3 regions of the Subtercola frigoramans genome follow, and region 1 is predicted to be linked to each of the others. Evidence: predicted binding sites of a transcription regulator. Region 1 holds the regulator's gene; each other region holds the start of a gene.
What was found. Region 1 encodes HrcA, which represses chaperone genes, less so after heat shock. Its sites were predicted from a motif close to TTNGCACTCGNNNNNNNCGAGTGCNAA; they were not measured.
Positions count from the first base shown of each region.

Region 1 (7,058 bases):
TGTCTGACGGGCTCGATGAACGGTCTGAGTCGAGCATGCGCGCCGATGCAGTCACTTCGATCTCGGTCAATTCGTCGTTGCCAGCCCTGACCATCTGCACCAGTTCTTCGACAAGGCGTTCTGCCGCTTCGACGTCTGCGGAAGGGCCCGTCAGCGTGATCTCATTTCCCCGACTGTGCAGGCTCACGCTCGGGAACTGCTTCTCGACCAAGGTCACGAGACGGTCTTGCGGGCCGAGCAACCTGACCATGGCCAGCCCGTCGACGTGGATCACGGCCTCGGCAGCGCTTCTGCCTGAACCCGGAATGCTTTCAGAACCCGGCAAGGGAACCCTCTTCGAGAGAACCGGCAAGCAGGTGGGCGTGAACATGGAACACCGTCTGCCCTGCGCCCGCGCCGGTGTTGAACACCAGTCGGAAGTCACCGTCGGCGTGTTCAGCGGCGAGCTGGGCCGCGAGGGCGATCATCTCAGCGAGAAGCCCGGGGTCGCCTGCGGCCAGCTCTACGACGTTTGCGTAGCCCTCCGACTTCGGCACAATGAGAATGTGCACCGGCGCCTTGGGTGCGATGTCGGCGATCGCGATCAGCGTGTCTGTTTCGGCATAGATGTTCGCGGGGATCTCGCGGGCCACAATGCGGCTGAAGATGGACGGCTCGGCAGGAACTGGCATGACTCCATCTTAAGCCGGGCACCTGACAGCCGGCCCGCGTGCGTGCGCCGGTCCGGGTGCGCGTCCTACCAGCGGCCCAGCCTGGCATTGAGCACTGCGAGCGCCGCAGGTCCGGCTGTCGACGTGCGCAGAATCGTGCTTCCGAGCCGCACGGGCACTGCTCCCGCGCGAGTCAAGGCCTCAAGTTCCCCGACGCTGATGCCACCCTCAGGCCCCACGACGAGAACGAGGTCGGACTCCGCATCCTCACCGTCGAGTGAGAAGTCGGTGAGTGCTTGGCTCGCCGTCGGCTCGAGAAGGAGCATGCGGGTGGAGCCCGCCAGTCTCACGAGATCGCGCGTCGAGTGCAATTCTGCGACATCGGGAACCCACGCGCGAATGGACTGTTTCGCCGCCTCGCGAACGATACTCCGCCAGCGCTCGACGCCTTTCGCCACTTTGGCACCGGCCCAACGCGACACCGAGCGGTCGGCGCTCCACGGCACGACCCCGGCGACGCCGAGTTCTGTCGCGGCCTGGATGGCGAGCTCATCGCGGTCGCCCTTCGCCAAGGCCTGCACCAGCCAGACCGAGGGTCCGGGCATCCGTTCTTCTGTGACCTCGGTGACCGCGATCGTGAGCTCGGACCCAGAAGCTCCGACGACCGGCCCATGCACGACCAGGCCGCGGCCGTCGCCGATGGAGGTGTGCTGGCCGACGCGCAGCCGGTTCACGGTGACAGCGTGCTTCGCCTCATCACCGTGGAGCGCAACCACATCGCCGACGTCGTGTGGCACAGCAGCAAGGTCATCGCGCAGAAAGAGAGAACTCACCTGCAGAATCCTATCCGCGCCTGCGATACTCGCCGCAGGAGCCTCCGCTTTCGCCTGCTCAGTTCATGAACCTGTCGCGGAGCTTCGAGAACAGGCCCTGCTGGAACTGCCCGAGCGTCGGCGACGGGTACTTGTGAGCCGCAGCAAGCTGCTTGACCAGGTCTTTCTGTTTGTGGTCGAGCTTGGTCGGCGTGACGACCTGGATGCCGATCTTCAGGTCACCGCGACCTCCACCGCGCAGCTTGGTCACCCCACGCGACTTCACCGTGACCACCTCAGAGCTCTGGATGCCCGCCCTCAGTTCGATCTCGACGTCGCCGTCGAGCGCCTTGACCACGGTGTTCGTGCCGAGCACCGCGTCCCACATCTGCACCTCGAGAGTGCAGAGCAGGTCGTCGCCGTTGCGACTGAAGACATCGTGGTGACGCACCTTCACTTCGAGGTAGAGGTCGCCCTGCGGGCCGCCGGCCGGGCCGACTTCACCCTGCGACGGCATCTGGAGGCGAAGACCGGTGTCGACTCCCGCAGGAATGTCGACGGGGATGACACGTCGCGAGCGCACGCGGCCCTGGCCCTGGCAGGTGACACACGGGTTCGGGATGATCGTTCCGTAGCCGCGGCAGGTGCCACAGGGTGAGCTCGTCATGACGTTGCCGAGCAGCGAACGCACCGTGCGCGAGATCTGGCCGGTGCCATGGCAGATGTCGCAGGTGACTTCATGCGTGCCTGGCTGGGCGCAGGTGCCGTTGCAGGTCTCGCAGAGAATGGCGGTGTCGACCTCGAGGTCACGATGGGTGCCGAAGATGACCTCACCGAGGTCGACCTCAACGCGGAGCAGGGCATCCTGACCCCGTTCGGCACGGGACCGGGGGCCCCTGCTCTGGCCCTGCTGGCCACCGAAGAAGGTCTCGAAGATGTCGCCGAAGCCACCGAAGCCCTGGGCGCCGCCCCCACCCCCGCCGAAGCCGGCCTGAGGCCCTCGATCATAGGACTGTCGCTGCCCGGGGTCGCTGAGAACGTCGTAGGCGTGAGTGACGGACTTGAACCGTTCTTCGGCGTCGGGGCTCGAATTCACGTCGGGGTGGAGCTCTCGGGCCAGACGTCGGTAGGCCTTCTTGATCTCGTCTGTCGTCGCGGTTCGCTCGACTCCGAGAACGTCGTAGTGGTCAGCCACGAAGGGCTTCTCCTTTGTTTGTTGCGGAATGTGGTGTGGGCTGTGGGAATCGGGTGGTTCTGACGCTGCGCGCACGCATCAGAGGCGCCTGGGAGGGCTGGATCACGCCTCTCCGAGGCTCTTGGAGAGGTACCGTGCGACAGCACGCACGGCTGCGATGTTGGTGGAGTAGTCCATTCTCGTCGGGCCGAGGACCCCGAGCCGTGCCACCGCACCGCCCGCGGAACTGTACCCGCTGGCAAGCACCGAGGTCTCCGCCAGGCCGAAGGAGGCGTTCTCCCTGCCGATGCTCACCGACATTCCGAACTGGTCTGCCTGCATCTCGCTGAACAGCCGCAACAGCACCACCTGCTCCTCCACGGCTTCGAGCACGGGGAGTACGCTCCCAGCGAAGTCGCCTTCGGTTCGAACCAGGTTGGCCGCACCGGCAATGAGAAGCTTCTCCTGACGGTTTGCAGCCACCTGCTCGGCGAGAACCGTCGTGATCATCGCCACGGCAGATGCCCTTCCGGGTGCGAACTGCGCCGGGAAGATCGCGAGTGCACCCGCGGCTTCGTCGAGGCCGAGCCCCGCGATCGCTGAGTTCACCCGGGCACGCACGTCTGCCAGGAACGCCTCATCGGTGTCGGGGGGAACCTCGACGATGCGTTGTTCGACATGGCCGGTGTCGGTGATGACGACCGACAGCAGCCGCGTAGGAGCAAGAGCCACGAGTTCGACGTGCCTGACGCGTGCCTGCGAGAGCGACGGGTACTGCACCATGGCCACCTGCTGCGTGAGCTGCGAGAGCAATCGAACCGTGCGCGCCAGGACGTCGTCGAGGTCGACGGAGGAGCCGAGGAAGGTCTCGATCGCCTGCCGTTGCGCACCAGAGAGCGGCTTCAGGTCGGCGAGATGATCGACGAAGAGGCGGTAGCCCTTGTCAGTGGGAATGCGACCGGACGAGGTGTGTGGAGCAACGATCAACTCTTCTTCTTCGAGAAGGGCCATATCGTTGCGGATTGTTGCTGCCGACACGCCGAAGGAATGGCGGTCGACGATCGACTTCGACCCCACAGGCTCCCGCGACGCGACATAGTCGTGGACGATGACACGCAGAACTTCGAGGCTGCGTTCAGAAACCATGAACGATGCCGCCTTCCTCGAACTCGTGTTTAGCACTCCGATGATCAGAGTGCCAATTATATATCGCGCGCAGATTACGACACGCTGAGTAAAGATCATTGCCTCGCGTGGGCACCTCGCAGTATCTTGTGCTTGAACGTGTTCGGCGCGCCCCACTGGGTGAAGGGGATCGATTCACGCTCACTGTGACAGAGAAGCAGATCGCTTTTTTCCACATTCGTCTGAAAGGCGCACACGAAAATGTCTGATCCCAACGCAACCCCGCCGTATGACCCCACTTCGGGTCAGCCCGTCCCGCCTCCGCCACCCGCACAGGGCTACGCGGCCGCACCCGCCGCACCCTTGTCGCAATCAGACGACAAACTGTGGGCGTCGCTCGCTCACTTCGGCAACATCATCCTGTTGATTCCTGCCCTGGTCATCTACCTCGTCTTCAAGGACCGCGGCCCGCTGGTCAACCAGGAGAGCAAGGAAGCGCTCAACTGGACCATCAACGTGACCGGGGCTGTGGTCGTGCTGAACATCCTGCAAATCATTCCCTTTATCGGCCTGCTGTTCGGCTTGCTCGTGTTCGCCGTACTCATCGTGAACCTGATCTTTGCGATCATCGGTGGGGTCAAGGTCAACGGCGGAGGCACCTACCGCTACCCGCTGAACTACCGCTGGATCAAGTAGCGGGAGAACTCCCCCACTGCCGGCATTCATCCGACATCCGAGCGCCCCTCCCATTGGGCTCTATCGCGGGGGGCGCTCCGTCGTTTAAGCTGCAGGGGTGACGTACCCGCCTCCCGCCTCCGAGCCGCCCGTGCCGCTCGCCCCGCAGCAGTACGCACCTGCGCTGCCGCTGAACCCGAGCGACCAGCGACTCTGGGCGACGCTCATCCACGTCGGCGGGATCGTATTCGGTGTGCTCCCGTCGCTCATCGGTTTTCTGGTGCTCAAAGACCGGGGGCTGTTCGTTCGGGATCACACCCGTACAGCGCTGAACTTCCAGATCACGATGATCCTCCTGCAGGTGGCGGCGGCCATCGTGACGATGATCGGCTCATTCCTGCTGATCGTGCTCATCGGCATCCCGATCCTGATCATCGGCCTGGTCGCGGCTCTCGGCGGCGCCGTGCTCGTCATCGTCTTCAGCATCATGGCAGCGATCGCGGCCAACAGGGGCGAGTTGTACACCTACCCAGCCTGGAGCGCGATCCCGTTCGTTCACTGATCACCCTCGGGTAGAGTGTCGAACCTCGCCACAGACCGAGCAGGTCAGGCGGTGAGTCGCCTGACCACAGCGTCTGCCAGCAGGCGACCGCGCACTGTCAACTCGATGGTGCCCTCGAACGCCGACTTCGGAACGATCAACTCGTCTGCGATGAGTCCAGCCACTTCGCGCCGCGCTACCTCGCCGAGCGAGGAGATGTGGAGCCCGTGGCGGATTCGCGCCTGCAGCAGAATCCGCTCCAACTCGCGTGCTTCGGCGTCGGGCGTCTCCCGGCCAGCCGCCGGCGACAGTCCAGAGAGCATCCGCTCGGCGTAGGCCGCCGGGTGCTTGACGTTCCACCACCTCGTGCCGCCGACATGGCTGTGGGCACCCGGGCCGATGCCCCACCAGTCGTGACCCTGCCAATAGGCGAGGTTGTGGCGTGACCTGTGAGACTCGTACTCCGAGTCGAGCACGGTGTGGCTGGACGTGACGGGGGCCGCGCCGGCTCGTGGCCCGCGACCCGATCCGCGCGCCCAGTTGCTCACCTCGTACCACTCGTAACCGTGCGAGCGGAGCCGGGCATCCAGAAGCTCGTACATGTCGGCTTCGAGGTCGTCGTCAGGCTCGGGGTACACGCCAGAGCGGATCTGTCTCGCGAGCTTGGTGCCCTGCTCTACGATCAGGGCGTAGGCCGAGAGATGGTCGGGTTCGAGCTGCAGCGCGGCGTCGAGCGATATCTCCCAGTCGTCGAGGCTCTCCCCCGGGGTTCCGTAGATGAGATCGACGCTGACCTGCAGGCCGGCGGCCCGTGCCCACTGAACGACCTGGGGAACCCGTTCGGGCGTGTGCGTGCGGTCGAGTGTTCGGAGCACGTGCGGTACGGCAGACTGCATGCCGAAGCTGACCCGTGTGAACCCGGCTTCGGCGAGTTCGTTCAGGTATCGGGCATCCACTGAATCGGGGTTGGCTTCGGTCGTGACCTCGGCGCCGGGCTCGAGGCCCCAGGTCGAGCGCACGGCGTCGAGCATGTCGATGACCTGGTGGCTGGGCAAGAGGGTCGGTGTGCCGCCACCGAAGAACACGGTCGAGACAGATCGCCGCTTCACACCCGACTCGGTCAGAACCCGGTCGGCGAGGGCGACCTCGAGAACGGCCTGGCCAGCGTAGTCAACCTGCTTGGCGCCGCGCAATTCGCTTGAAGTGTACGTGTTGAAGTCGCAGTACCCGCAGCGGACCCGGCAGAACGGCACGTGCAGGTAGACGCCGAATGGATGCCCGTCGGCACGTTCGGCGGCCGACTCCGGCAGCAGGCCATCCGGCGGAGCGGGGTCGCCGAGCGGCAGCGCGCTACCCATGTGCCGCCTCCGTGCCTTGATCGCTGAGTACGGTCACGCGCGGGCAGGCAACAACGCGCGCAGGTATTCTTTGGTCGCCTTGCGCTGCTGCCACCGGAGCAGCGGCGAACCCAGCCGGAAGAACCACGAACTCGGTTTCGAGAAGCCACGGATGACCACCCACACCGAGTCGTCGTCGTGGTGTTCGACCATGAAACTCTCTTCACCCATCGCGGGGTGGCCGGGAAGTGTGCCGTACGCGAAGCCCACCCGGTGTGTGTCGCTCGTCACCGAGACCACCCGCACCGGTGCGACGAATCGCACCCCGAAGACATGGACGACCAGTTCGGCCGAAACACCGGGGGCAACGTGTGGTGTGCCGTCTTCGGTGTAGGTCTGGTCTTCGTCGAGGCCGCGAGGGGCTACGGGCATTCCCGCCGCGTCGTAGGTGAGCCCGGCATAGTCGGTGTCGCTCGCCGGGGGCAGCTCGATATTCTCGATCTGCATACCGCTGCCTCGCTGTATGCCCCAGGTCAACACGGCCTCGGAGGCCGACTCGAACCGGTCGTCACCCGAGCCGAGGCGTGCGCGCGATTCGAACGGCCTGAAACCCTTCGGCGGGTAGTACATCAAGTCGTCGGCCTGGCTCGCGCCGATCGCCGCGTAGCTCAGCGCCTGCCCGTTGTGCGTCGACCTGGTTCGTCGTTCTGTCTCTGCCACGTGATCCATTATCGCTGTTCGCAG
Region 1 covers NZ_JAFBBU010000001.1:2,407,177-2,414,234, forward strand. Annotated here, with positions in the region: gene JOE66_RS11250 (PhoH family protein) at 1-325, opposite strand, end outside; gene JOE66_RS11255 (HIT domain-containing protein) at 312-671, opposite strand; gene JOE66_RS11260 (16S rRNA (uracil(1498)-N(3))-methyltransferase) at 737-1,483, opposite strand; gene dnaJ (molecular chaperone DnaJ) at 1,542-2,657, opposite strand; gene hrcA (heat-inducible transcriptional repressor HrcA) at 2,760-3,782, opposite strand; gene JOE66_RS11275 (DUF4870 domain-containing protein) at 4,023-4,457, shown strand; gene JOE66_RS11280 (DUF4870 domain-containing protein) at 4,555-4,998, shown strand; gene JOE66_RS11285 (coproporphyrinogen-III oxidase family protein) at 5,043-6,335, opposite strand; gene JOE66_RS11290 (DUF1990 domain-containing protein) at 6,369-7,034, opposite strand.

Region 2 (7,058 bases), 2.0 Mb from region 1:
GTTCGTCGAGATGCACGCCGGTCTCGATGAGCAGGCCGAGCCGGGCTTCACCTTCTCGAAGCTGCTCCGCGATGGTGAAACCGCTGGCGTACCATTCTCGGTCGCCGGCGGCGTAAACGCCGCGAGCGTCGCTTCGGTTCAGCTCTCAGGTGCCCTGGTGGCAGTGGCCGGCGGCGCCATCTACGGCGCTCCCGACGTGGGAGCCGCCGCAGCTGAGATCCGCGCAGCAATCATCTAGCACCGATCAACAGGGCCCGTCGAATCGGCTCCGTGGATCACACCGTCACCCGGGACCTGCGGAAACGCGCTCCCGGGTGGCTGTCTGGAAGGGTGCGCTGGCCCTCGCCGAAGAAGTGCTCGCGGAGGGTGGTGCCGACGAGCGACTCCTTGATGAGCCCGCGACGCCGGAGCTCCGGCATCACCTCAGCGAAGAAACGGTCGTTCCTGCCGTCGGGGTCGGGTTGCACGAGGAACCCGTCTGCACCGGTCTCCTCGATCATCGCCTCTGCCTGGTCGGCCACCTCGACGGCCGAGCCGAGGAACGGCTTGCCCATCACGCCATTCGCACGGAACTCCTCGAGCACCTCGCGAACGGTAGGGGCGCTCGGGCCGAGGAACCTCTCGACGTTGGTGCGACCGTTGTCGCCTGATGCCGCGGCCGAGGGGATCGGCTTGTCGGGGTCGAGCGCGAGAAGGTCGATTCCGGTGAAGTACGAGTAGAGCGTGGCAGCCTCCTCGAGGGAGACGGCAGCGATTGCCTCTTCGTATTCGGCAACGGCCTGTTCCATCGTGTCGGCCACCCGGAAGGTACCGGCGATGAGGCACCGCAGGGCGTCCGGCCCGCGGCCGTATTCGACGGCGCGGCGCCTGATGTCGGAGATCTGGTCGGCGAGTGCCTTGGACTCCGCAGCGAGGAACACGGCCTCGGCGTACCGGGCGGCCAGGTCGCGGCCGGCCTCAGATGCACCCGCCTGGAACAGCGTGGGCGTCACCTGCGGGCTGGGGGGTGTCACGAGCAGGCCCGTCGACTGGAAGTACGGCCCGTCGTGCTCGACCTCGTGCACCTTCGTCGGGTCGGCCCAGACTCCGGTGGCCGCGTCGCGCTTCCAGGCATCCGGCTCCCACGAACCCTCCCAGAGCTTCAGCGAGAGCTCGACGTGGTCGGCTGCCTTCGCGTAGCGGTCTGCGTGTGCCATGAGAGGCTCGCCGAAGAGCAGGGCCGAGGCGGCCTGGGCCGAGCCGGTCACGATGTTCCACCCGACGCGCCCGCGCGAGAGGTGGTCGAGAGTGCGGAACTGCCGCGTGACAACGGGAGGCGACTCGACCATCGTCGACACGGTCGTGACCAGGCCGATGTGCTCGGTCACCGCGGCGAGCGCAGAGATGAGCATCTGGGGGTCGATCGTCGAGAAGTTCACGTCACGCTCGATCGCGTTCGGGATCACCTGGTCGTCGGCCGTCGGATAGCCGTAGGAGTCGGCGAGGAAGAGAAAATCGGCACCATTCGCCTCGCAGGCCTTGGCGAGGTCGGTCCAGTACTCGATATCGGTGAAATCGGGGCCGTCGAAGCCGGGGGTCCTCCAAGTCGGGCGTGCCCTCGTGACGTGGAACATTCCGATCGTGAGTGTCTTCTTCATGATTCTTCCCAGCGCATAAAAGTGAACAGTTCAGTTCACTTTAGTCCCGCTGGCATTTCCGGCGCATTTCAGAGGCGACACGTTTGTGTGACGGGTCGTTGGCAGGGCGGCACCGGTTCAGGGCTGAAGCAGGGCCTCGGTCAGCGCATCCACGCCGACGCGATAGGACTCGCGCAGGCTGGCGGGTTCGGCATCGGCGAGCAGGGCGAACTGCATTCCGCGCCAGACTGCCAGCAAGTGGGTGCCCCAGAGTGCGGCGGAACGATCATCCGCCCCCTCTGCGACGAAGATCTCGGCCAAGTCTTCGGCCCAGCGATGCGTGGAGGGGTGCAGGTCATTGCGCCACCGTTCGGGGTCGCCCATTGCTGCACCGAAGCGCTGGAAGAACAGCACGAGATACGGTCTGTTCTCTGGCGCGGCAAGGTCGTCCCAGGCGGCATAGAGCCGTTCGTTCAGGTCGCCCTCGCCACGCAGGCGGGCGAACATCGTCTCGAGGCGCGGGAAGCGCACGAATGCCCGCACGCAGGCCTCGTCGAGCAGCTTCTCGCGGGAGCCGAAGTAGTAGAGCAGCATGCGGTTGTTTGAGCCGATCTCGCGCGAGATCGCACTCATGCTGAGGTCGAGAACACCGACCCGCAGGATGAGATCGATGACCAGATCCAGCAGTCGCTGTCGTTCGGGCTTCATAGCTGCAACTTACACGGCAGTCTCGGCGACGAGACCTGACGCGCCCGCGGTCACCGGCGGGTATGAGCCGAAGAGCCAGTAGCCAGCCGGTGCTTCCCGATCGGCTCAGTGTGAAGTTTCACAACGGTGGGCTGTGGCTCTGGGCAGCGGTGCCCTGCGGCCAATACGATGGGCGACGCAGCCATTTCGACCGCTTCGAAGAAAGATCGTTGACTCATGAGCCACTATGCCGTTGTAGATCCTTCGACAGGGGAGACCCTGCGCGAGTACCCCACCATCACCGACGAGGCGCTGGTCGAGGCGATCGGCGAAGCCGACGCTGCGTACCAGTCGTGGTCGCGAAAGGTTCCCCTCGGCACCCGCATCGCGCTCATTCAGAAGGTGGCCGATCTGCACCTCGAACGGCGCGAAGAACTCGCTGCCAGTGCCGTCCGTGAGATGGGCAAGCCGCTCGACCAGGCGCTGGGCGAAGTCGACTTCGCCGCAGCGATCTACCAGTACTACGTCGACAACGGGGCAGAGTACCTCGCCGATGAGCCGATCGCGCTCGCCGACGGCACCGGTTCGGCGATCATCCGCCGCTCTGGCCTGGGTGTGCTGCTGGGCATCATGCCGTGGAACTTCCCGTACTACCAGGTTGCGAGGTTCGCGGGCCCGAACGTGATCGTGGGCAACACGATCCTGCTGAAGCACGCGCCGCAGTGCCCCGAATCGGCCGAGGCGATCGCGAACATCTTCGCCGAGGCCGCCGCCAGCGTCGGCGCCCCCGCCGGTGTCTACGTCAACATCTTCGCAACCAATGAGCAGTCTGCCGTGGTGATCGCCGACCCCCGCGTTCACGGCGTCTCGGTCACCGGCTCGGAGCGTGCCGGCTCGGCCGTTGCCGAGCTCGCGGGCAAACACCTCAAGAAGGTCGTGCTCGAGCTGGGCGGATCAGACCCGTTCATCCTGCTGTCGACCGACGATCTGGATGCGGCGGTCACCGATGCGGTGAACGCCAGGCTCGACAACAACGGGCAGTCGTGCAACGCGGCCAAGCGGTTCATCGTCATCGACGATCTCTACGAGGAGTTCGCTTCGAAGTTCACGGCGGCATTCACTGCAGCCCAGCCCGCTGACCCGTTCGTCGAGGGCACGCTGCTCGGCCCGCTCTCATCTGCTGCGGCCACCGAGCGCCTTCAGGCCCAGCTCGACCGGGCCGTCGCCGAGGGTGCCACGGTTCTGGCCAGCGGCACCGCGACGGGCAACTTCTTCCCACCGGCGGTGCTCGCTGATGTCACCCCGCAGATGGCGGCCTACCGCGAAGAGTTCTTCGGGCCGGTTTCGGCGCTCTACCGGGTGTCGAATGAAGACGAGGCCGTAGCGCTCGCGAACGACACGACCTTCGGCCTGGGCTCCTACGTCTACACCACCGACCACGTGCAGGCCCTGCGGGTGGCCGATGCCATCGACGCTGGCATGGTGTGGGTCAACCTGGTGCTGGGCGACGCCGCAGAACTGCCTTTCGGTGGCGTGAAGCGCTCGGGCACGGGCCGCGAGATGGGTCGTTTTGCGCTCGAGGAATTCGTGAACAAGAAGCTCATCAGAGTGGCGTGACTCGTGCGTCAGGCGGATGAGTCGGGCGGATGAATCAGGCCGCGTGAACGATCGAGTCGAACTCGAGCTTGACGAGGTCGTTCTCGCTCAGGATCAGCTGGATGAACCGCTCTCCCAGTGGTTCATCCATCATTGTGGTACGAACCGTCAACGGTAGTCACCTCCTCATTAGCACCGTGTCTGCTGAAGGAACAGTGGCACCCTCCGCCTGCGGCAGGGGAGGGGCGGGGTCGTGCGCCACGAGTGTGGTGCCGTAAGTTCCCCGCCCCCTTCCCCGCCGTGCCTCGGGGCGGCGATCAGACGGTGATCGTCTTCTGGCTGTCGGCTTTCGACGCAGTGTTCACTTCGATCTTTCGCGGCTTGGCCTTCTCGCTGACCGGAATGGTCACCGAGAGTACGCCGTTGTCGTAGCTGGCTGAGATCTGCGACGAGTCGATTCCTTCACCGAGGCTGAACTGCCGGAGATAGGTTCCGTTCGGCCTCTCCTGGGCCAGCCACTTCACCCCCTCGTGGGCGGCGGCGGTCCGCTGGGCGCGAATCGTCAGGAGCTGCCCGTCGACGTCGACATCGACCGATCCGGGGTCGACGCCGGGGAGGTCGGCATTGAGCAGGTACTGGTCGCCGTCGCGATAGAGATCCACAGGCATGAACCGGGGGCCGGGGCGGAACTGCAGCAGGTTGCCGGTCAGCCGGTCGAGCTCGCTGAAAGGATCAAAAGACATTGCCATGATGAGGATTCCCCTTTCGTAAACATGAGTCCCTGTGACTCAACGTGGCAAAGATTTTAGCACTCCCTTAGTGAGAGTGCCAAGTCATTTCGCTTCCCACCCTGTCGGAGTAACGTGTGCAGCCATCGAGGGCTGCTGCCCGCGAGAGGCCGACAGTGCTGTCGTCCGGATGAAGGGAGTTGCAGAGATGTGCCGCTGGCTTGCCTACCGGGGAGAACCCCTTCACCCTTCACGCTTGATTCTGGATGCCCAGCACTCCCTTGTCGCCCAGTCGCTGAATTCACCGCTCGGCGCCGAGACCGTGAACGGAGACGGATTCGGGTTCGGCTGGTACCCCACAGGTGCCGTCGCTGGCAGTATTCCGGCCGTGTTCCACAGCATCGAGCCGGCCTGGCACGACGAGAACCTGCGCGAGCTGACCCGTGCCGTCGAGAGCCCCCTCTTCTTCAGCCACGTTCGCGCGGCGGCAGGGCCGCCCATCCAGCAGACCAACTGCCATCCGTTCCGCTACGAGAACTGGCTGTTCATGCACAACGGTGCGCTCGCCGGGTTCTCTGAGACGAAACGCGATCTCACGTTCGCAATCGACCCCTCGCTGTACCCGCACGTGCACGGCACCACCGACTCCGAAGTGCTCTTCCATCTCGCGCTGACGTTCGGTCTGCACGACGACCCTGTCGGTGCGATGACGAAGGCGGTGCAACTGGTCGAATCAGTCGGTCACGACCACGGGGTGAGGTTCGCCATGCAGGGCACGATCGCCGTCTCTGACGGGTCGACACTCTGGGCGTTCCGCTACTCGTCGGAGGGCCGCTCGCGCTCCCTCTTCCATTCTGCTGACGTTCCGAGCATCCGCGAGATGTACCCTGACGCCGAGAATCTGCGGAACTTCGGCGTCAGCGCGCAGGTGGTCGTCTCTGAACCCCTGGTCGACCTGCCGGGCGTGTTCCTGGAGGTGCCGGAGTCGACGGTGGTCGTGCTCGATGATGCGGGGTACCGACACGAGCCCTTCATGGCTTCGGCCGTCTGACCCGTCGCACCGTCAGCGCGACTGGCGGCGTTTGCCCACCCGGGGCGCGCCCTTGACGGCGGGCGTTCGGCCTTTGCCCTTCGACGCCTTCGCCTTGCCGCCGGGCGGCGCGACGGTCGCGGCGGCGTTGGCTGCCGACTTGGCCCGCTCGACCTGAGCCTTCTCGAGGAGGGCCTTGCCCGCTGCCGTGAGCGTGGTGGTCGGTGCGGTGTAGTCGAAGAGCGGGTAGCCGAGTTCGGCCTCGAGCTCCTTGATCGAGGCGACGAGGGTCGCGCGCGAGACGCCCTCTGAGCGCGCGGCGTGGGCGAAGTGCAGTTGTTCGGCCGCGGCGACGAAATGGCGCTGGAGTTCGTTCTTCACGGGCATCCCTTCGTTTCGCGACCGTCAAGCCCCAGACTACGCGGTGCCTCAGCCTCCCCGGTGGAATAGGGTCGCATCAGGTACTGACGAAAGAGGTTGGCGCATGACCGAACACGAACTTCACCAGATGTGGGCGACGACGAGGCTCCACATCATCCTGTCGCAGCTCGGGCCGATCGTTCTGCTGACGGCAAGCGTGGGGCTCGTGATGGCCGGGCTCGGTCACCAGCCGACGCCGATCAGGCTTGCGGCGGCACTCATTCTGCTCTCGACGGGGATTCTCGGCGCTCTCGCCCAGTTCTCTGCCGCCTCTGAAGCGCAGGCGATAGCCAATGACCTGATCGCGCTGCGTGGCTCGAGTGCGGTGAGTCGGCGCATCGTGGCATCGGCGGGGTACACGAACGTCGTCAAGTTCGTGACGCCGACGATCTTCGTGCTGACGTATGTCGCCCTGCTGTGGGCGATCTTCGCGCCGCCGGCCTACGGGGGCATGCAGTAGTCCTGCTGCCCAGTGACCCTGCTGCCCAGTGACCCTGATGCTCAGCCGCGGCGCTCGCGGAAGGCGATCATGTTCATACGGTTGCCGCACCGCACACTGCAGAACCGCTTCGAGCCGTTACGCGACAGGTCTGCCAACAGGCCCTCGCAGTCGTCGGCTGCGCACGCGCGGAGTCGTTCGTATTCGTCTGTGCGGATGACATCGACCAGGGCGAGGGCGACCTCGGCCATGATGCGTTCCTCGAGTGGCGCCTCGGGGCTGGTTGCGTGCAGGTGCCAGTCGAAGTCGTCGTGCCGCACGAGGAACGGCATCGCGCGGGATTCGGCGAGCATCGCATTGACTTCGTTCACCGCAGTGTCTCGGTCGAGCATCCAGATGCCCCTGAGCCTGGCTCTGGCGTGACGCACGGCGACGAGCTCGTTCTCGTCGCGGTCGAAGCGACCGGAGTAGCGGTGGGCGGTCAGCAGCGCCGTCAATTGAGCGGGCCTGCTGAGCTCGTCGCTGCCGCTTCGTGTCGCCCC
Region 2 covers NZ_JAFBBU010000001.1:359,841-366,898, forward strand. Annotated here, with positions in the region: gene hxlA (3-hexulose-6-phosphate synthase) at 1-238, shown strand, start outside; gene JOE66_RS01750 (NtaA/DmoA family FMN-dependent monooxygenase) at 276-1,637, opposite strand; gene JOE66_RS01755 (TetR/AcrR family transcriptional regulator) at 1,755-2,324, opposite strand; gene JOE66_RS01760 (NAD-dependent succinate-semialdehyde dehydrogenase) at 2,541-3,920, shown strand; gene JOE66_RS01765 (Hsp20/alpha crystallin family protein) at 4,217-4,648, opposite strand; gene JOE66_RS01770 (class II glutamine amidotransferase) at 4,818-5,678, shown strand; gene JOE66_RS01775 (helix-turn-helix domain-containing protein) at 5,691-6,038, opposite strand; gene JOE66_RS01780 (hypothetical protein) at 6,142-6,537, shown strand; gene JOE66_RS01785 (CGNR zinc finger domain-containing protein) at 6,579-7,058, opposite strand, start outside.
Region 2: JOE66_RS01765 (Hsp20/alpha crystallin family protein) is a predicted target of HrcA. The motif match lies at 4,705-4,731, and genes of this name have one in related genera.

Region 3 (7,058 bases), 1.3 Mb from region 1:
CACTCGGCCCCGACCCGGTGAATCCCCTCGGGCTGCACGAACGTCGCTGAACGCGGCGCGCGGCCAGCTGAACGTCACCGTTCCGAGACGGCGGGCGGAACGAGCGGGAGTTCGTAGTGGCGGTACGTCGAGTCGGGCATCCAGCCATCGGCCTCGTAGAGCGCCTGCGCCTCGGTGTTGCTCCACGCAGTGGAGAGCTCGAGTCGGCTGGCGCCTGCCGCGCGGCCGTGCCGTTCTGCTGCGGCAAGGAGCGCACGGGCAACCCCGAGCCGACGCGCTGACGGGTCGACGAAGAGGTCGTAGAGCACGAAGATGCGGGAGAGATCGAGTGAGCAGAACGAGGGGTAGAGCTGGCTGAAGCCGACCGGCCTGCCCCCATTCACGGCGAGCAGCACCACGGACTCGTCACCGCAAATTCGAGCCTCGAGGTAGTCGCGTGCTGCTCCGAGGCTTGCAGGATGCCCGTAGAACTGCCGATACGCGTCGAAGAGTACTGCCAGCGCATCGAGCTCGGCGAGGGTGGCCGTGACGACATGCAGGCCCGTTTGAGCACCGGTGCCGGGATCGTTCGGACTCGACTTCTGCTCGCTGCGCGTCACGAGAGCACCGTCACATGATCGGCCGCATCGATGAGGGTTCGACGAGCGCCCCTCTCACCAACGGGTCTCTCACCAACGGGTCTCTCACCAACGGGTCTCTCACCAACATAGAGCCAGCCGAGCAGCTCTTCATTCGCCTGCAGCTCGTGCACGCGCCGCACCGGCCCGGTGCGGGTGAAGGGGCCGGTTCTCCAGATCACACCCCACCCTGCTTCGTCGAGCAGCAGTGAAAGCGCGTGCGTGACGCCGGCGGCCACCGCATCCTGCTCCCAGGTCGTGACCTTCTCGCTCTGCTTGTGGGCCGCCACAATGGCGATCAGCAGGGGCGCCCGCTCGGCCTTGGAGATGAACCCGGCCCGTTCGAGGTCGCTGGACGCCCCTGAACCCTCGGCGAGAGCGCTGCCAAGACGGGCCCGGGCACCGCCACGGATTTCGATGAACCGCCAGGGCCGCAGCGAACCGTGGTCGGCGACGGTCCCGGCTGCCTCGACGAGGCGTAATATCTCGTCGTGGTCAGGGGCAGACCCCCCGACCCGCGAGTAGGAGCGTCGCTGCTTCATGCTGGTGAAGGCCGACATCGACGCGCTCCTCTTCATACTTGGCGTGTAGCTGAATGCTGTTGCGTTCGATCGCGGTGCACCTGCGTACACCCGCGGATCCTGCCCGGTCTCAGGCCGACTCGTCGAACGACAGCGAAACCGAGTTCATGCAGAACCGGTCTCCCGTCGGCGTCTGGGGGGCATCGTCGAAGAGGTGGCCGAGGTGTGACCCGCAATTGGAGCACCGAACCTCTGTGCGCAGCATTCCCAGGCTCCGGTCTTCGATCAGTTCGACCGCGTCGGATTCCTTCGGTGCGTAGAAGCTGGGCCATCCGCAGTGCGAGTCGAACTTCGTGTCGCTTCGAAATAGCTCCTGCCCGCACGCCTTGCAGCGGTAGACCCCTTCACGTTTCTCGTCGAGCAACTCACCCGTCCACGGGCGCTCGGTCGCCGCCTGCCGCAGCACGGCGAACTCCTCGGCACTGAGCTCGTTCTTCCACTCATCGGTCGTCTTCGAAACTTCGTACTCTGTCATGGTGTCCTCTCCAAACGCCTTCCATCATCACAGTAAACTCGAGCGCGTGCCTGACCATTCCATCATCCAGAAGACGTGGAGCGAGCTCACAACCGACGAGTTGTACGCCATCCTGCGACTTCGAACCGACGTCTTCTACGTCGAACAGAAGGTCGACGAATCAGAATTGGATGATCGGGACAGGGAACCCGCAACCAAGCATGTGTGGATCGCCGACGCCGACAGGGTCGTCGCCTACCTCCGGGTGATCGAAGACGCCACTCCCGAGTACCTCGACGCCACGAGGCTCATCGGCCGTGTCGTCGTGGCGCCGGCCTTCCGCGGGCGGGGGCTCGCCCAGCGCCTGCTCACCGATGTGATCGGCCAGTTCGGCCATGAGGCACTGTTGCTCCACTCCCAGAGTTACATTGCGCCCCTCTACGCAGGCTTCGGCTTCGAACGATTCGGCGAAGACTACGACGAAGCAGGAATCGTGCACACCTCCATGTACCGGGCAGGTCGCTCCGGTTCCTGAGGCCGCCGGGTCGTTCGCTGGGCGTGTACACACCGGATGCCAAGCGGCCGCGCTCTAGAATGAGCCATCGCAGGCAGTCGCAAGCCAGTCGAGTCGAGAGAGGTGGCGCGCGGTTATGGATTCGATCCTCAGTGACCGTGACCGCCGGATTCTCGAATTCGAGCGAGTCTGGTGGCAGCACTCCGGCGCGAAGGAGCAGGCCGTTCGCGATGAATTCGGTCTCTCACCGACCCGCTATTACCAGATTGTCGCGGCGCTCACAGATTCTTCGGCAGCCCTGACCTTTGATCCCATGCTCATCAAACGACTCCAGCGCGTGAGAGACACCCGAATGGCAGCCCGGTCGGCTCGCCTGCTCTCGCCTGGCGAATAAGAACGGCAGCCCCACCCTTCCATGGCTTCAGAACCACGCGATTCGTTCGACCGAATTCCTGCAGACGGCATCCGCAGGGGTGTGCACCGCGGACCCCGGCCCAAGGGCCGTGGATGGGTGACGTTCGCCTGGGCCGCCCTGGCAACCGGGCTGCTCGTCGGCCTCGGGGTCGTCGGCCTGTTCGTTGTGAACAACGGGATCCAGTTCACCAGCGGTGGCACCAGTGCGGGCGGCTCCTCGACTGTCGCCGCCGACACGCCTGTGCCCACCCCCACCGCGACGCCCACTATAGACCCGAAGCTCACGGTGACCATCCTGAACGGTGCAGGGGTCGAAGGGCTCGCGACGCGAGCCGGCACGCGGGCGACGGCCGATGGATGGTCGGTGGGAGCCGAGGCGAACGCGAGCGCCTCCGATGTGGCCACGTCGACGGTCTATTACGCGAAGGCAGAGAACGAGGGCGCGGCCAAGGGCCTGGCTGCAACACTTGGTGGAATAGCTGTGGCGCAGTCCGACCAGTTTGCCGGCGCGGATCTCACTGCTGTTCTCGGCGCCGACTACACCGAATAGCCCGGATACCCCTTCTGCGGGGGTGCCGTATTTCGTGCGTGTTTAATTCTTGTTGAATTGTCGTCACGTGATCGCGATTTCGCCGAATGCACCGTTTTACTTGTGAAACGGATCATTTCGCCCGAAATGATGGTGAGCAACACAGCAACTGGGAGTAACAATGGCGAACGGAACCGTCAAGTGGTTCAACGCTGAAAAAGGCTACGGCTTTATCACGGTGGAAGGGGGCGGACAGGATGTGTTCGTTCACTACTCCGCGATCGACATGGGGGGATACAAGGTTCTCGAAGAGGGCCAGCAGGTGATCTTCGAAGTGGGAACGGGGTCGAAGGGTCCGCAGGCCGAGTCGGTACGCCTGGCGTGACTTCGAAATCTCACGTGATCGTTGGTTGAGTAGCGCACAGCGCTATCGAAACCGTCGTCCTTCTGGGGTGTCACTTGCACTCGGCCCTGTCGAGTGCCAGTATTGGTCTTAGCACTCGCACTACCTGAGTGCTAGACCTTTATGAATCTTTCATGACGCCCGGGAGGGACGAGAAACACACATGGCAAAGATTATTGCTTTCGACGAAGAGGCCAGACGCGGCCTCGAGCGTGGACTCAACATTTTGGCTGACGCCGTCAAGGTCACGCTTGGCCCGCGCGGTCGCAACGTCGTCCTCGAGAAGAAGTGGGGTGCGCCCACCATCACGAACGATGGTGTGTCCATCGCCAAAGAGATCGAACTTGACGACCCCTACGAGAAGATCGGCGCCGAGCTGGTCAAAGAGGTCGCAAAGAAGACTGACGACGTTGCCGGCGACGGAACGACGACCGCCACGGTCCTCGCTCAGGCGCTGGTTCGCGAAGGCCTGCGCAACGTCGCAGCCGGCGCAGACCCGATCAGCCTGAAGAAGGGCATCGAGAAGGCTGTTGCAGCCGTCATCGCCGAGCTCGTCAAGAACGCCAAAGAGATCGAGACCAAGGAAGAGATCGCGGCAACCGCATCGATCTCTGCCGGTGACACCGAGATCGGCGCACTGATCGCTGAGGCGATCGACAAGGTCGGCAAAGAGGGTGTTGTCACCGTCGAGGAGTCGAACACGTTCGGCACCGAGCTCGAGCTGACCGAGGGCATGCGCTTCGACAAGGGTTACCTGTCGCAGTACTTCGTCACCGACCCCGACCGCCAGGAAGCCGTCTTCGAAGACCCCTACATCCTGATCGTCAACTCGAAGGTCTCGCAGATCAAAGACCTGCTGCCGATCGTCGACAAGGTCATCCAGGCCAACAAGCAGCTGCTCATCATCGCTGAAGACGTCGATGGCGAAGCACTCGCCACGCTCGTCGTCAACAAGATCCGCGGCATCTTCAAGTCGGTTGCCGTCAAGGCTCCCGGCTTCGGCGACCGTCGCAAGGCGCAGCTGCAGGACATCGCCATCCTCACCGGCGGACAGGTCATCTCAGAAGAGGTCGGCCTGAAGCTCGAGAACGTCACGCTCGACCTCCTGGGCCGCGCACGCAAGGTCGTCATCACCAAAGATGAGACCACCATCGTCGAAGGTGCCGGCGACGCCGAGCTCATCGCCGGTCGCGTGCAGCAGATCCGCAACGAGATCGAGAACACCGACAGCGACTACGACCGTGAGAAGCTCCAGGAGCGTCTCGCGAAGCTCGCCGGTGGCGTTGCTGTCATCAAGGCCGGAGCTGCGACCGAGGTCGAGCTCAAGGAGCGCAAACACCGCATCGAGGATGCAGTGCGCAACGCCAAGGCTGCCGTCGAAGAGGGCATCGTCGCCGGTGGTGGCGTCGCCCTGATCCAGGCTGGCAAGACCGCATTCGAGAAGCTCACGCTGACCGGTGACGAAGCGACCGGCGCGAACATCGTGAAGGTTGCGATCGACGCCCCGCTCAAGCAGATCGCTGTCAACGCGGGCCTCGAGCCCGGTGTTGTCGCCGAGAAGGTACGCAACCTGCCCGTCGGATGGGGCCTGAACGCCGCAACCGGCGAGTACGTCGACATGCTGGCTGCCGGAATCAACGACCCGGTGAAGGTGACGCGCTCTGCCCTGCAGAACGCTGCATCCATCGCCGGTCTGTTCCTGACCACAGAGGTTGTGGTCGCTGACAAGCCGGAGCGTCACCCCGCTCCGGTCGGCGACCCCAGCGGTGGCATGGACTTCTGATTTAGCTGCGAAAAGCGGGTCGGCCTTCGGGCCGGCCCGCTTTTCTATGCGCCGCCGCCCCGGCGGCGCATGCTGGGAGAACTTTGCGGTTCCGTCGTTGTTTCCCCGGGCGACAAAGGAAGCGACGTACACGCCGCCGCTTCCTTTCGACCTCGCTCTGCAGCCTTCCATTCTGCGCCGCATCCGAATCGACCTCGCCCCGCATCGGGGAATGTGGCGGGGTGCTTGCCTGGGGGCGGGGGAGCGGGTAGGTTGGAGCACCGCGGCAGTTGCCGTACAGATTGACAGAGATTCAGAAATGAAAGGGGAGGTGAGCCCGATGATTGCACAGAGAGACATCGCGAAGCGAGCAGCTATGACTGCAGCTCACACGGCGCTTCCCCTGGGACACCTGCCCGCACACTAGCGGCCATCGTCGCACTGGGAAGCGCCTCCAACGTTCACATTTCTTCTGGAGGAAGTTTCTCGTGTTCAGACAATCTCTTCGTGCTGACGATTCGTCGGTACTGCAATTTTTTCATACCGGCCTAGATGGCTCAGCGCATATGAGCGCAGAAGCGTACGGTCGCGGCCTGGCGACGGGTGAATTCCGTCGCGATTGGACGTGGCTGGCGTTGCTCGATGACGCCATTGTCGCCAGCGCCGTGTGGTGGGGGCCGGCGTTCGCCGTGCATCCTGTCGAGCTCCGCTGCCTGCTGGTTCACCCCGACATACCCCATCCCGAGGTCTGGGGCGCTGCGCTGATCCGATCGGGCAACCGCTCGTTCTCGGCAGCGGGAGCGCTCTTCGTGCCTGAGGTGGTGAACGAGACCCTGGGTGGCGTCGTGGGTGAAGTCGTGATCGACGACACGGCGACATCGTGGCGAGCTGCGGCCTATCGCGACGCCGGGGTCATCGTCGCAGACCGTTCTACAGGCGAAGACGGACGCGGTTCAGCACGCTCCACTGACGGATCGACGGTTCGGCAGTCAGTGGGGCAGGGTGCTGTCGGATCGGCGGTTGCCGGGCCCACTGGCCGGGTTTCGCTCAGGCGATAGCTGCTGCTGTGCCCGGAGCAGAGGAGACGACGATCGGGGCCAGGGGCAGGGTGACGCGGAATGTTGCGCCGCCTCCCGTGGTCTCGACGGCCTCAACGGTGCCGTGGTGGGCCGCGATGATCGATGACACGATGGCGAGCCCGAGGCCGCTTCCTCCCGTCTCGCGGGTGCGGGAGGAGTCCGCACGCCAGAAGCGCTGGAAGATCTTCTCGCGAATCTGCGACGGGATTCCCTCGCCGTGGTCGATGACGTCGAGAATGGCCACGCGGCGAGCCTCGTCGACCTGGATCGACACCTCGATCGGGCTGTCTGACGGGGTGAATCGCAGAGCGTTGCCGATGAGATTCGCAACGACCTGCCGGATCTTGTTCTCGTCTGCCATGACTATCGGTGCGACCCCGCCGCGGTCCTCGGAATCGATGCTCGAGAGCGCGACGTCAGCGGGCACCAGCTCGACGGGAGCGCCCGTCTTCGGGTCGACAGGCGCAACCGCTCCGGTGCGGGGCCGGCGCCTGAGTCGTGCAAGAGTCGCGCCCGCGAATCCGATCGGCCCGGTGAGGTTGCTGGCCTTGTCGTCGGAGCCTGGCAGTGAGTTCGGCCCCGCGAGTGCCGCGTCGCCCGAATCACCGAGCGGTGGGTTCGTTGCAGAGTCGACCGCCGGCACGAAGCTCACCGGCTGCGACGAACGGGGCAGGATGATCGACACGACACGTTCGGGGCTGGAGG
Region 3 covers NZ_JAFBBU010000001.1:1,150,240-1,157,297, forward strand. Annotated here, with positions in the region: gene JOE66_RS05550 (hypothetical protein) at 1-50, shown strand, start outside; gene JOE66_RS05555 (GNAT family N-acetyltransferase) at 75-599, opposite strand; gene JOE66_RS05560 (nitroreductase family protein) at 596-1,177, opposite strand; gene msrB (peptide-methionine (R)-S-oxide reductase MsrB) at 1,269-1,673, opposite strand; gene JOE66_RS05570 (GNAT family N-acetyltransferase) at 1,720-2,187, shown strand; gene JOE66_RS05575 (DUF3263 domain-containing protein) at 2,303-2,560, shown strand; gene JOE66_RS05580 (LytR C-terminal domain-containing protein) at 2,582-3,130, shown strand; gene JOE66_RS05585 (cold-shock protein) at 3,291-3,494, shown strand; gene groL (chaperonin GroEL) at 3,676-5,295, shown strand; gene JOE66_RS05595 (hypothetical protein) at 5,841-6,332, shown strand; gene JOE66_RS05600 (HAMP domain-containing sensor histidine kinase) at 6,322-7,058, opposite strand, start outside.
Region 3: groL (chaperonin GroEL) is a predicted target of HrcA. The motif match lies at 3,603-3,629, and genes of this name have one in related genera.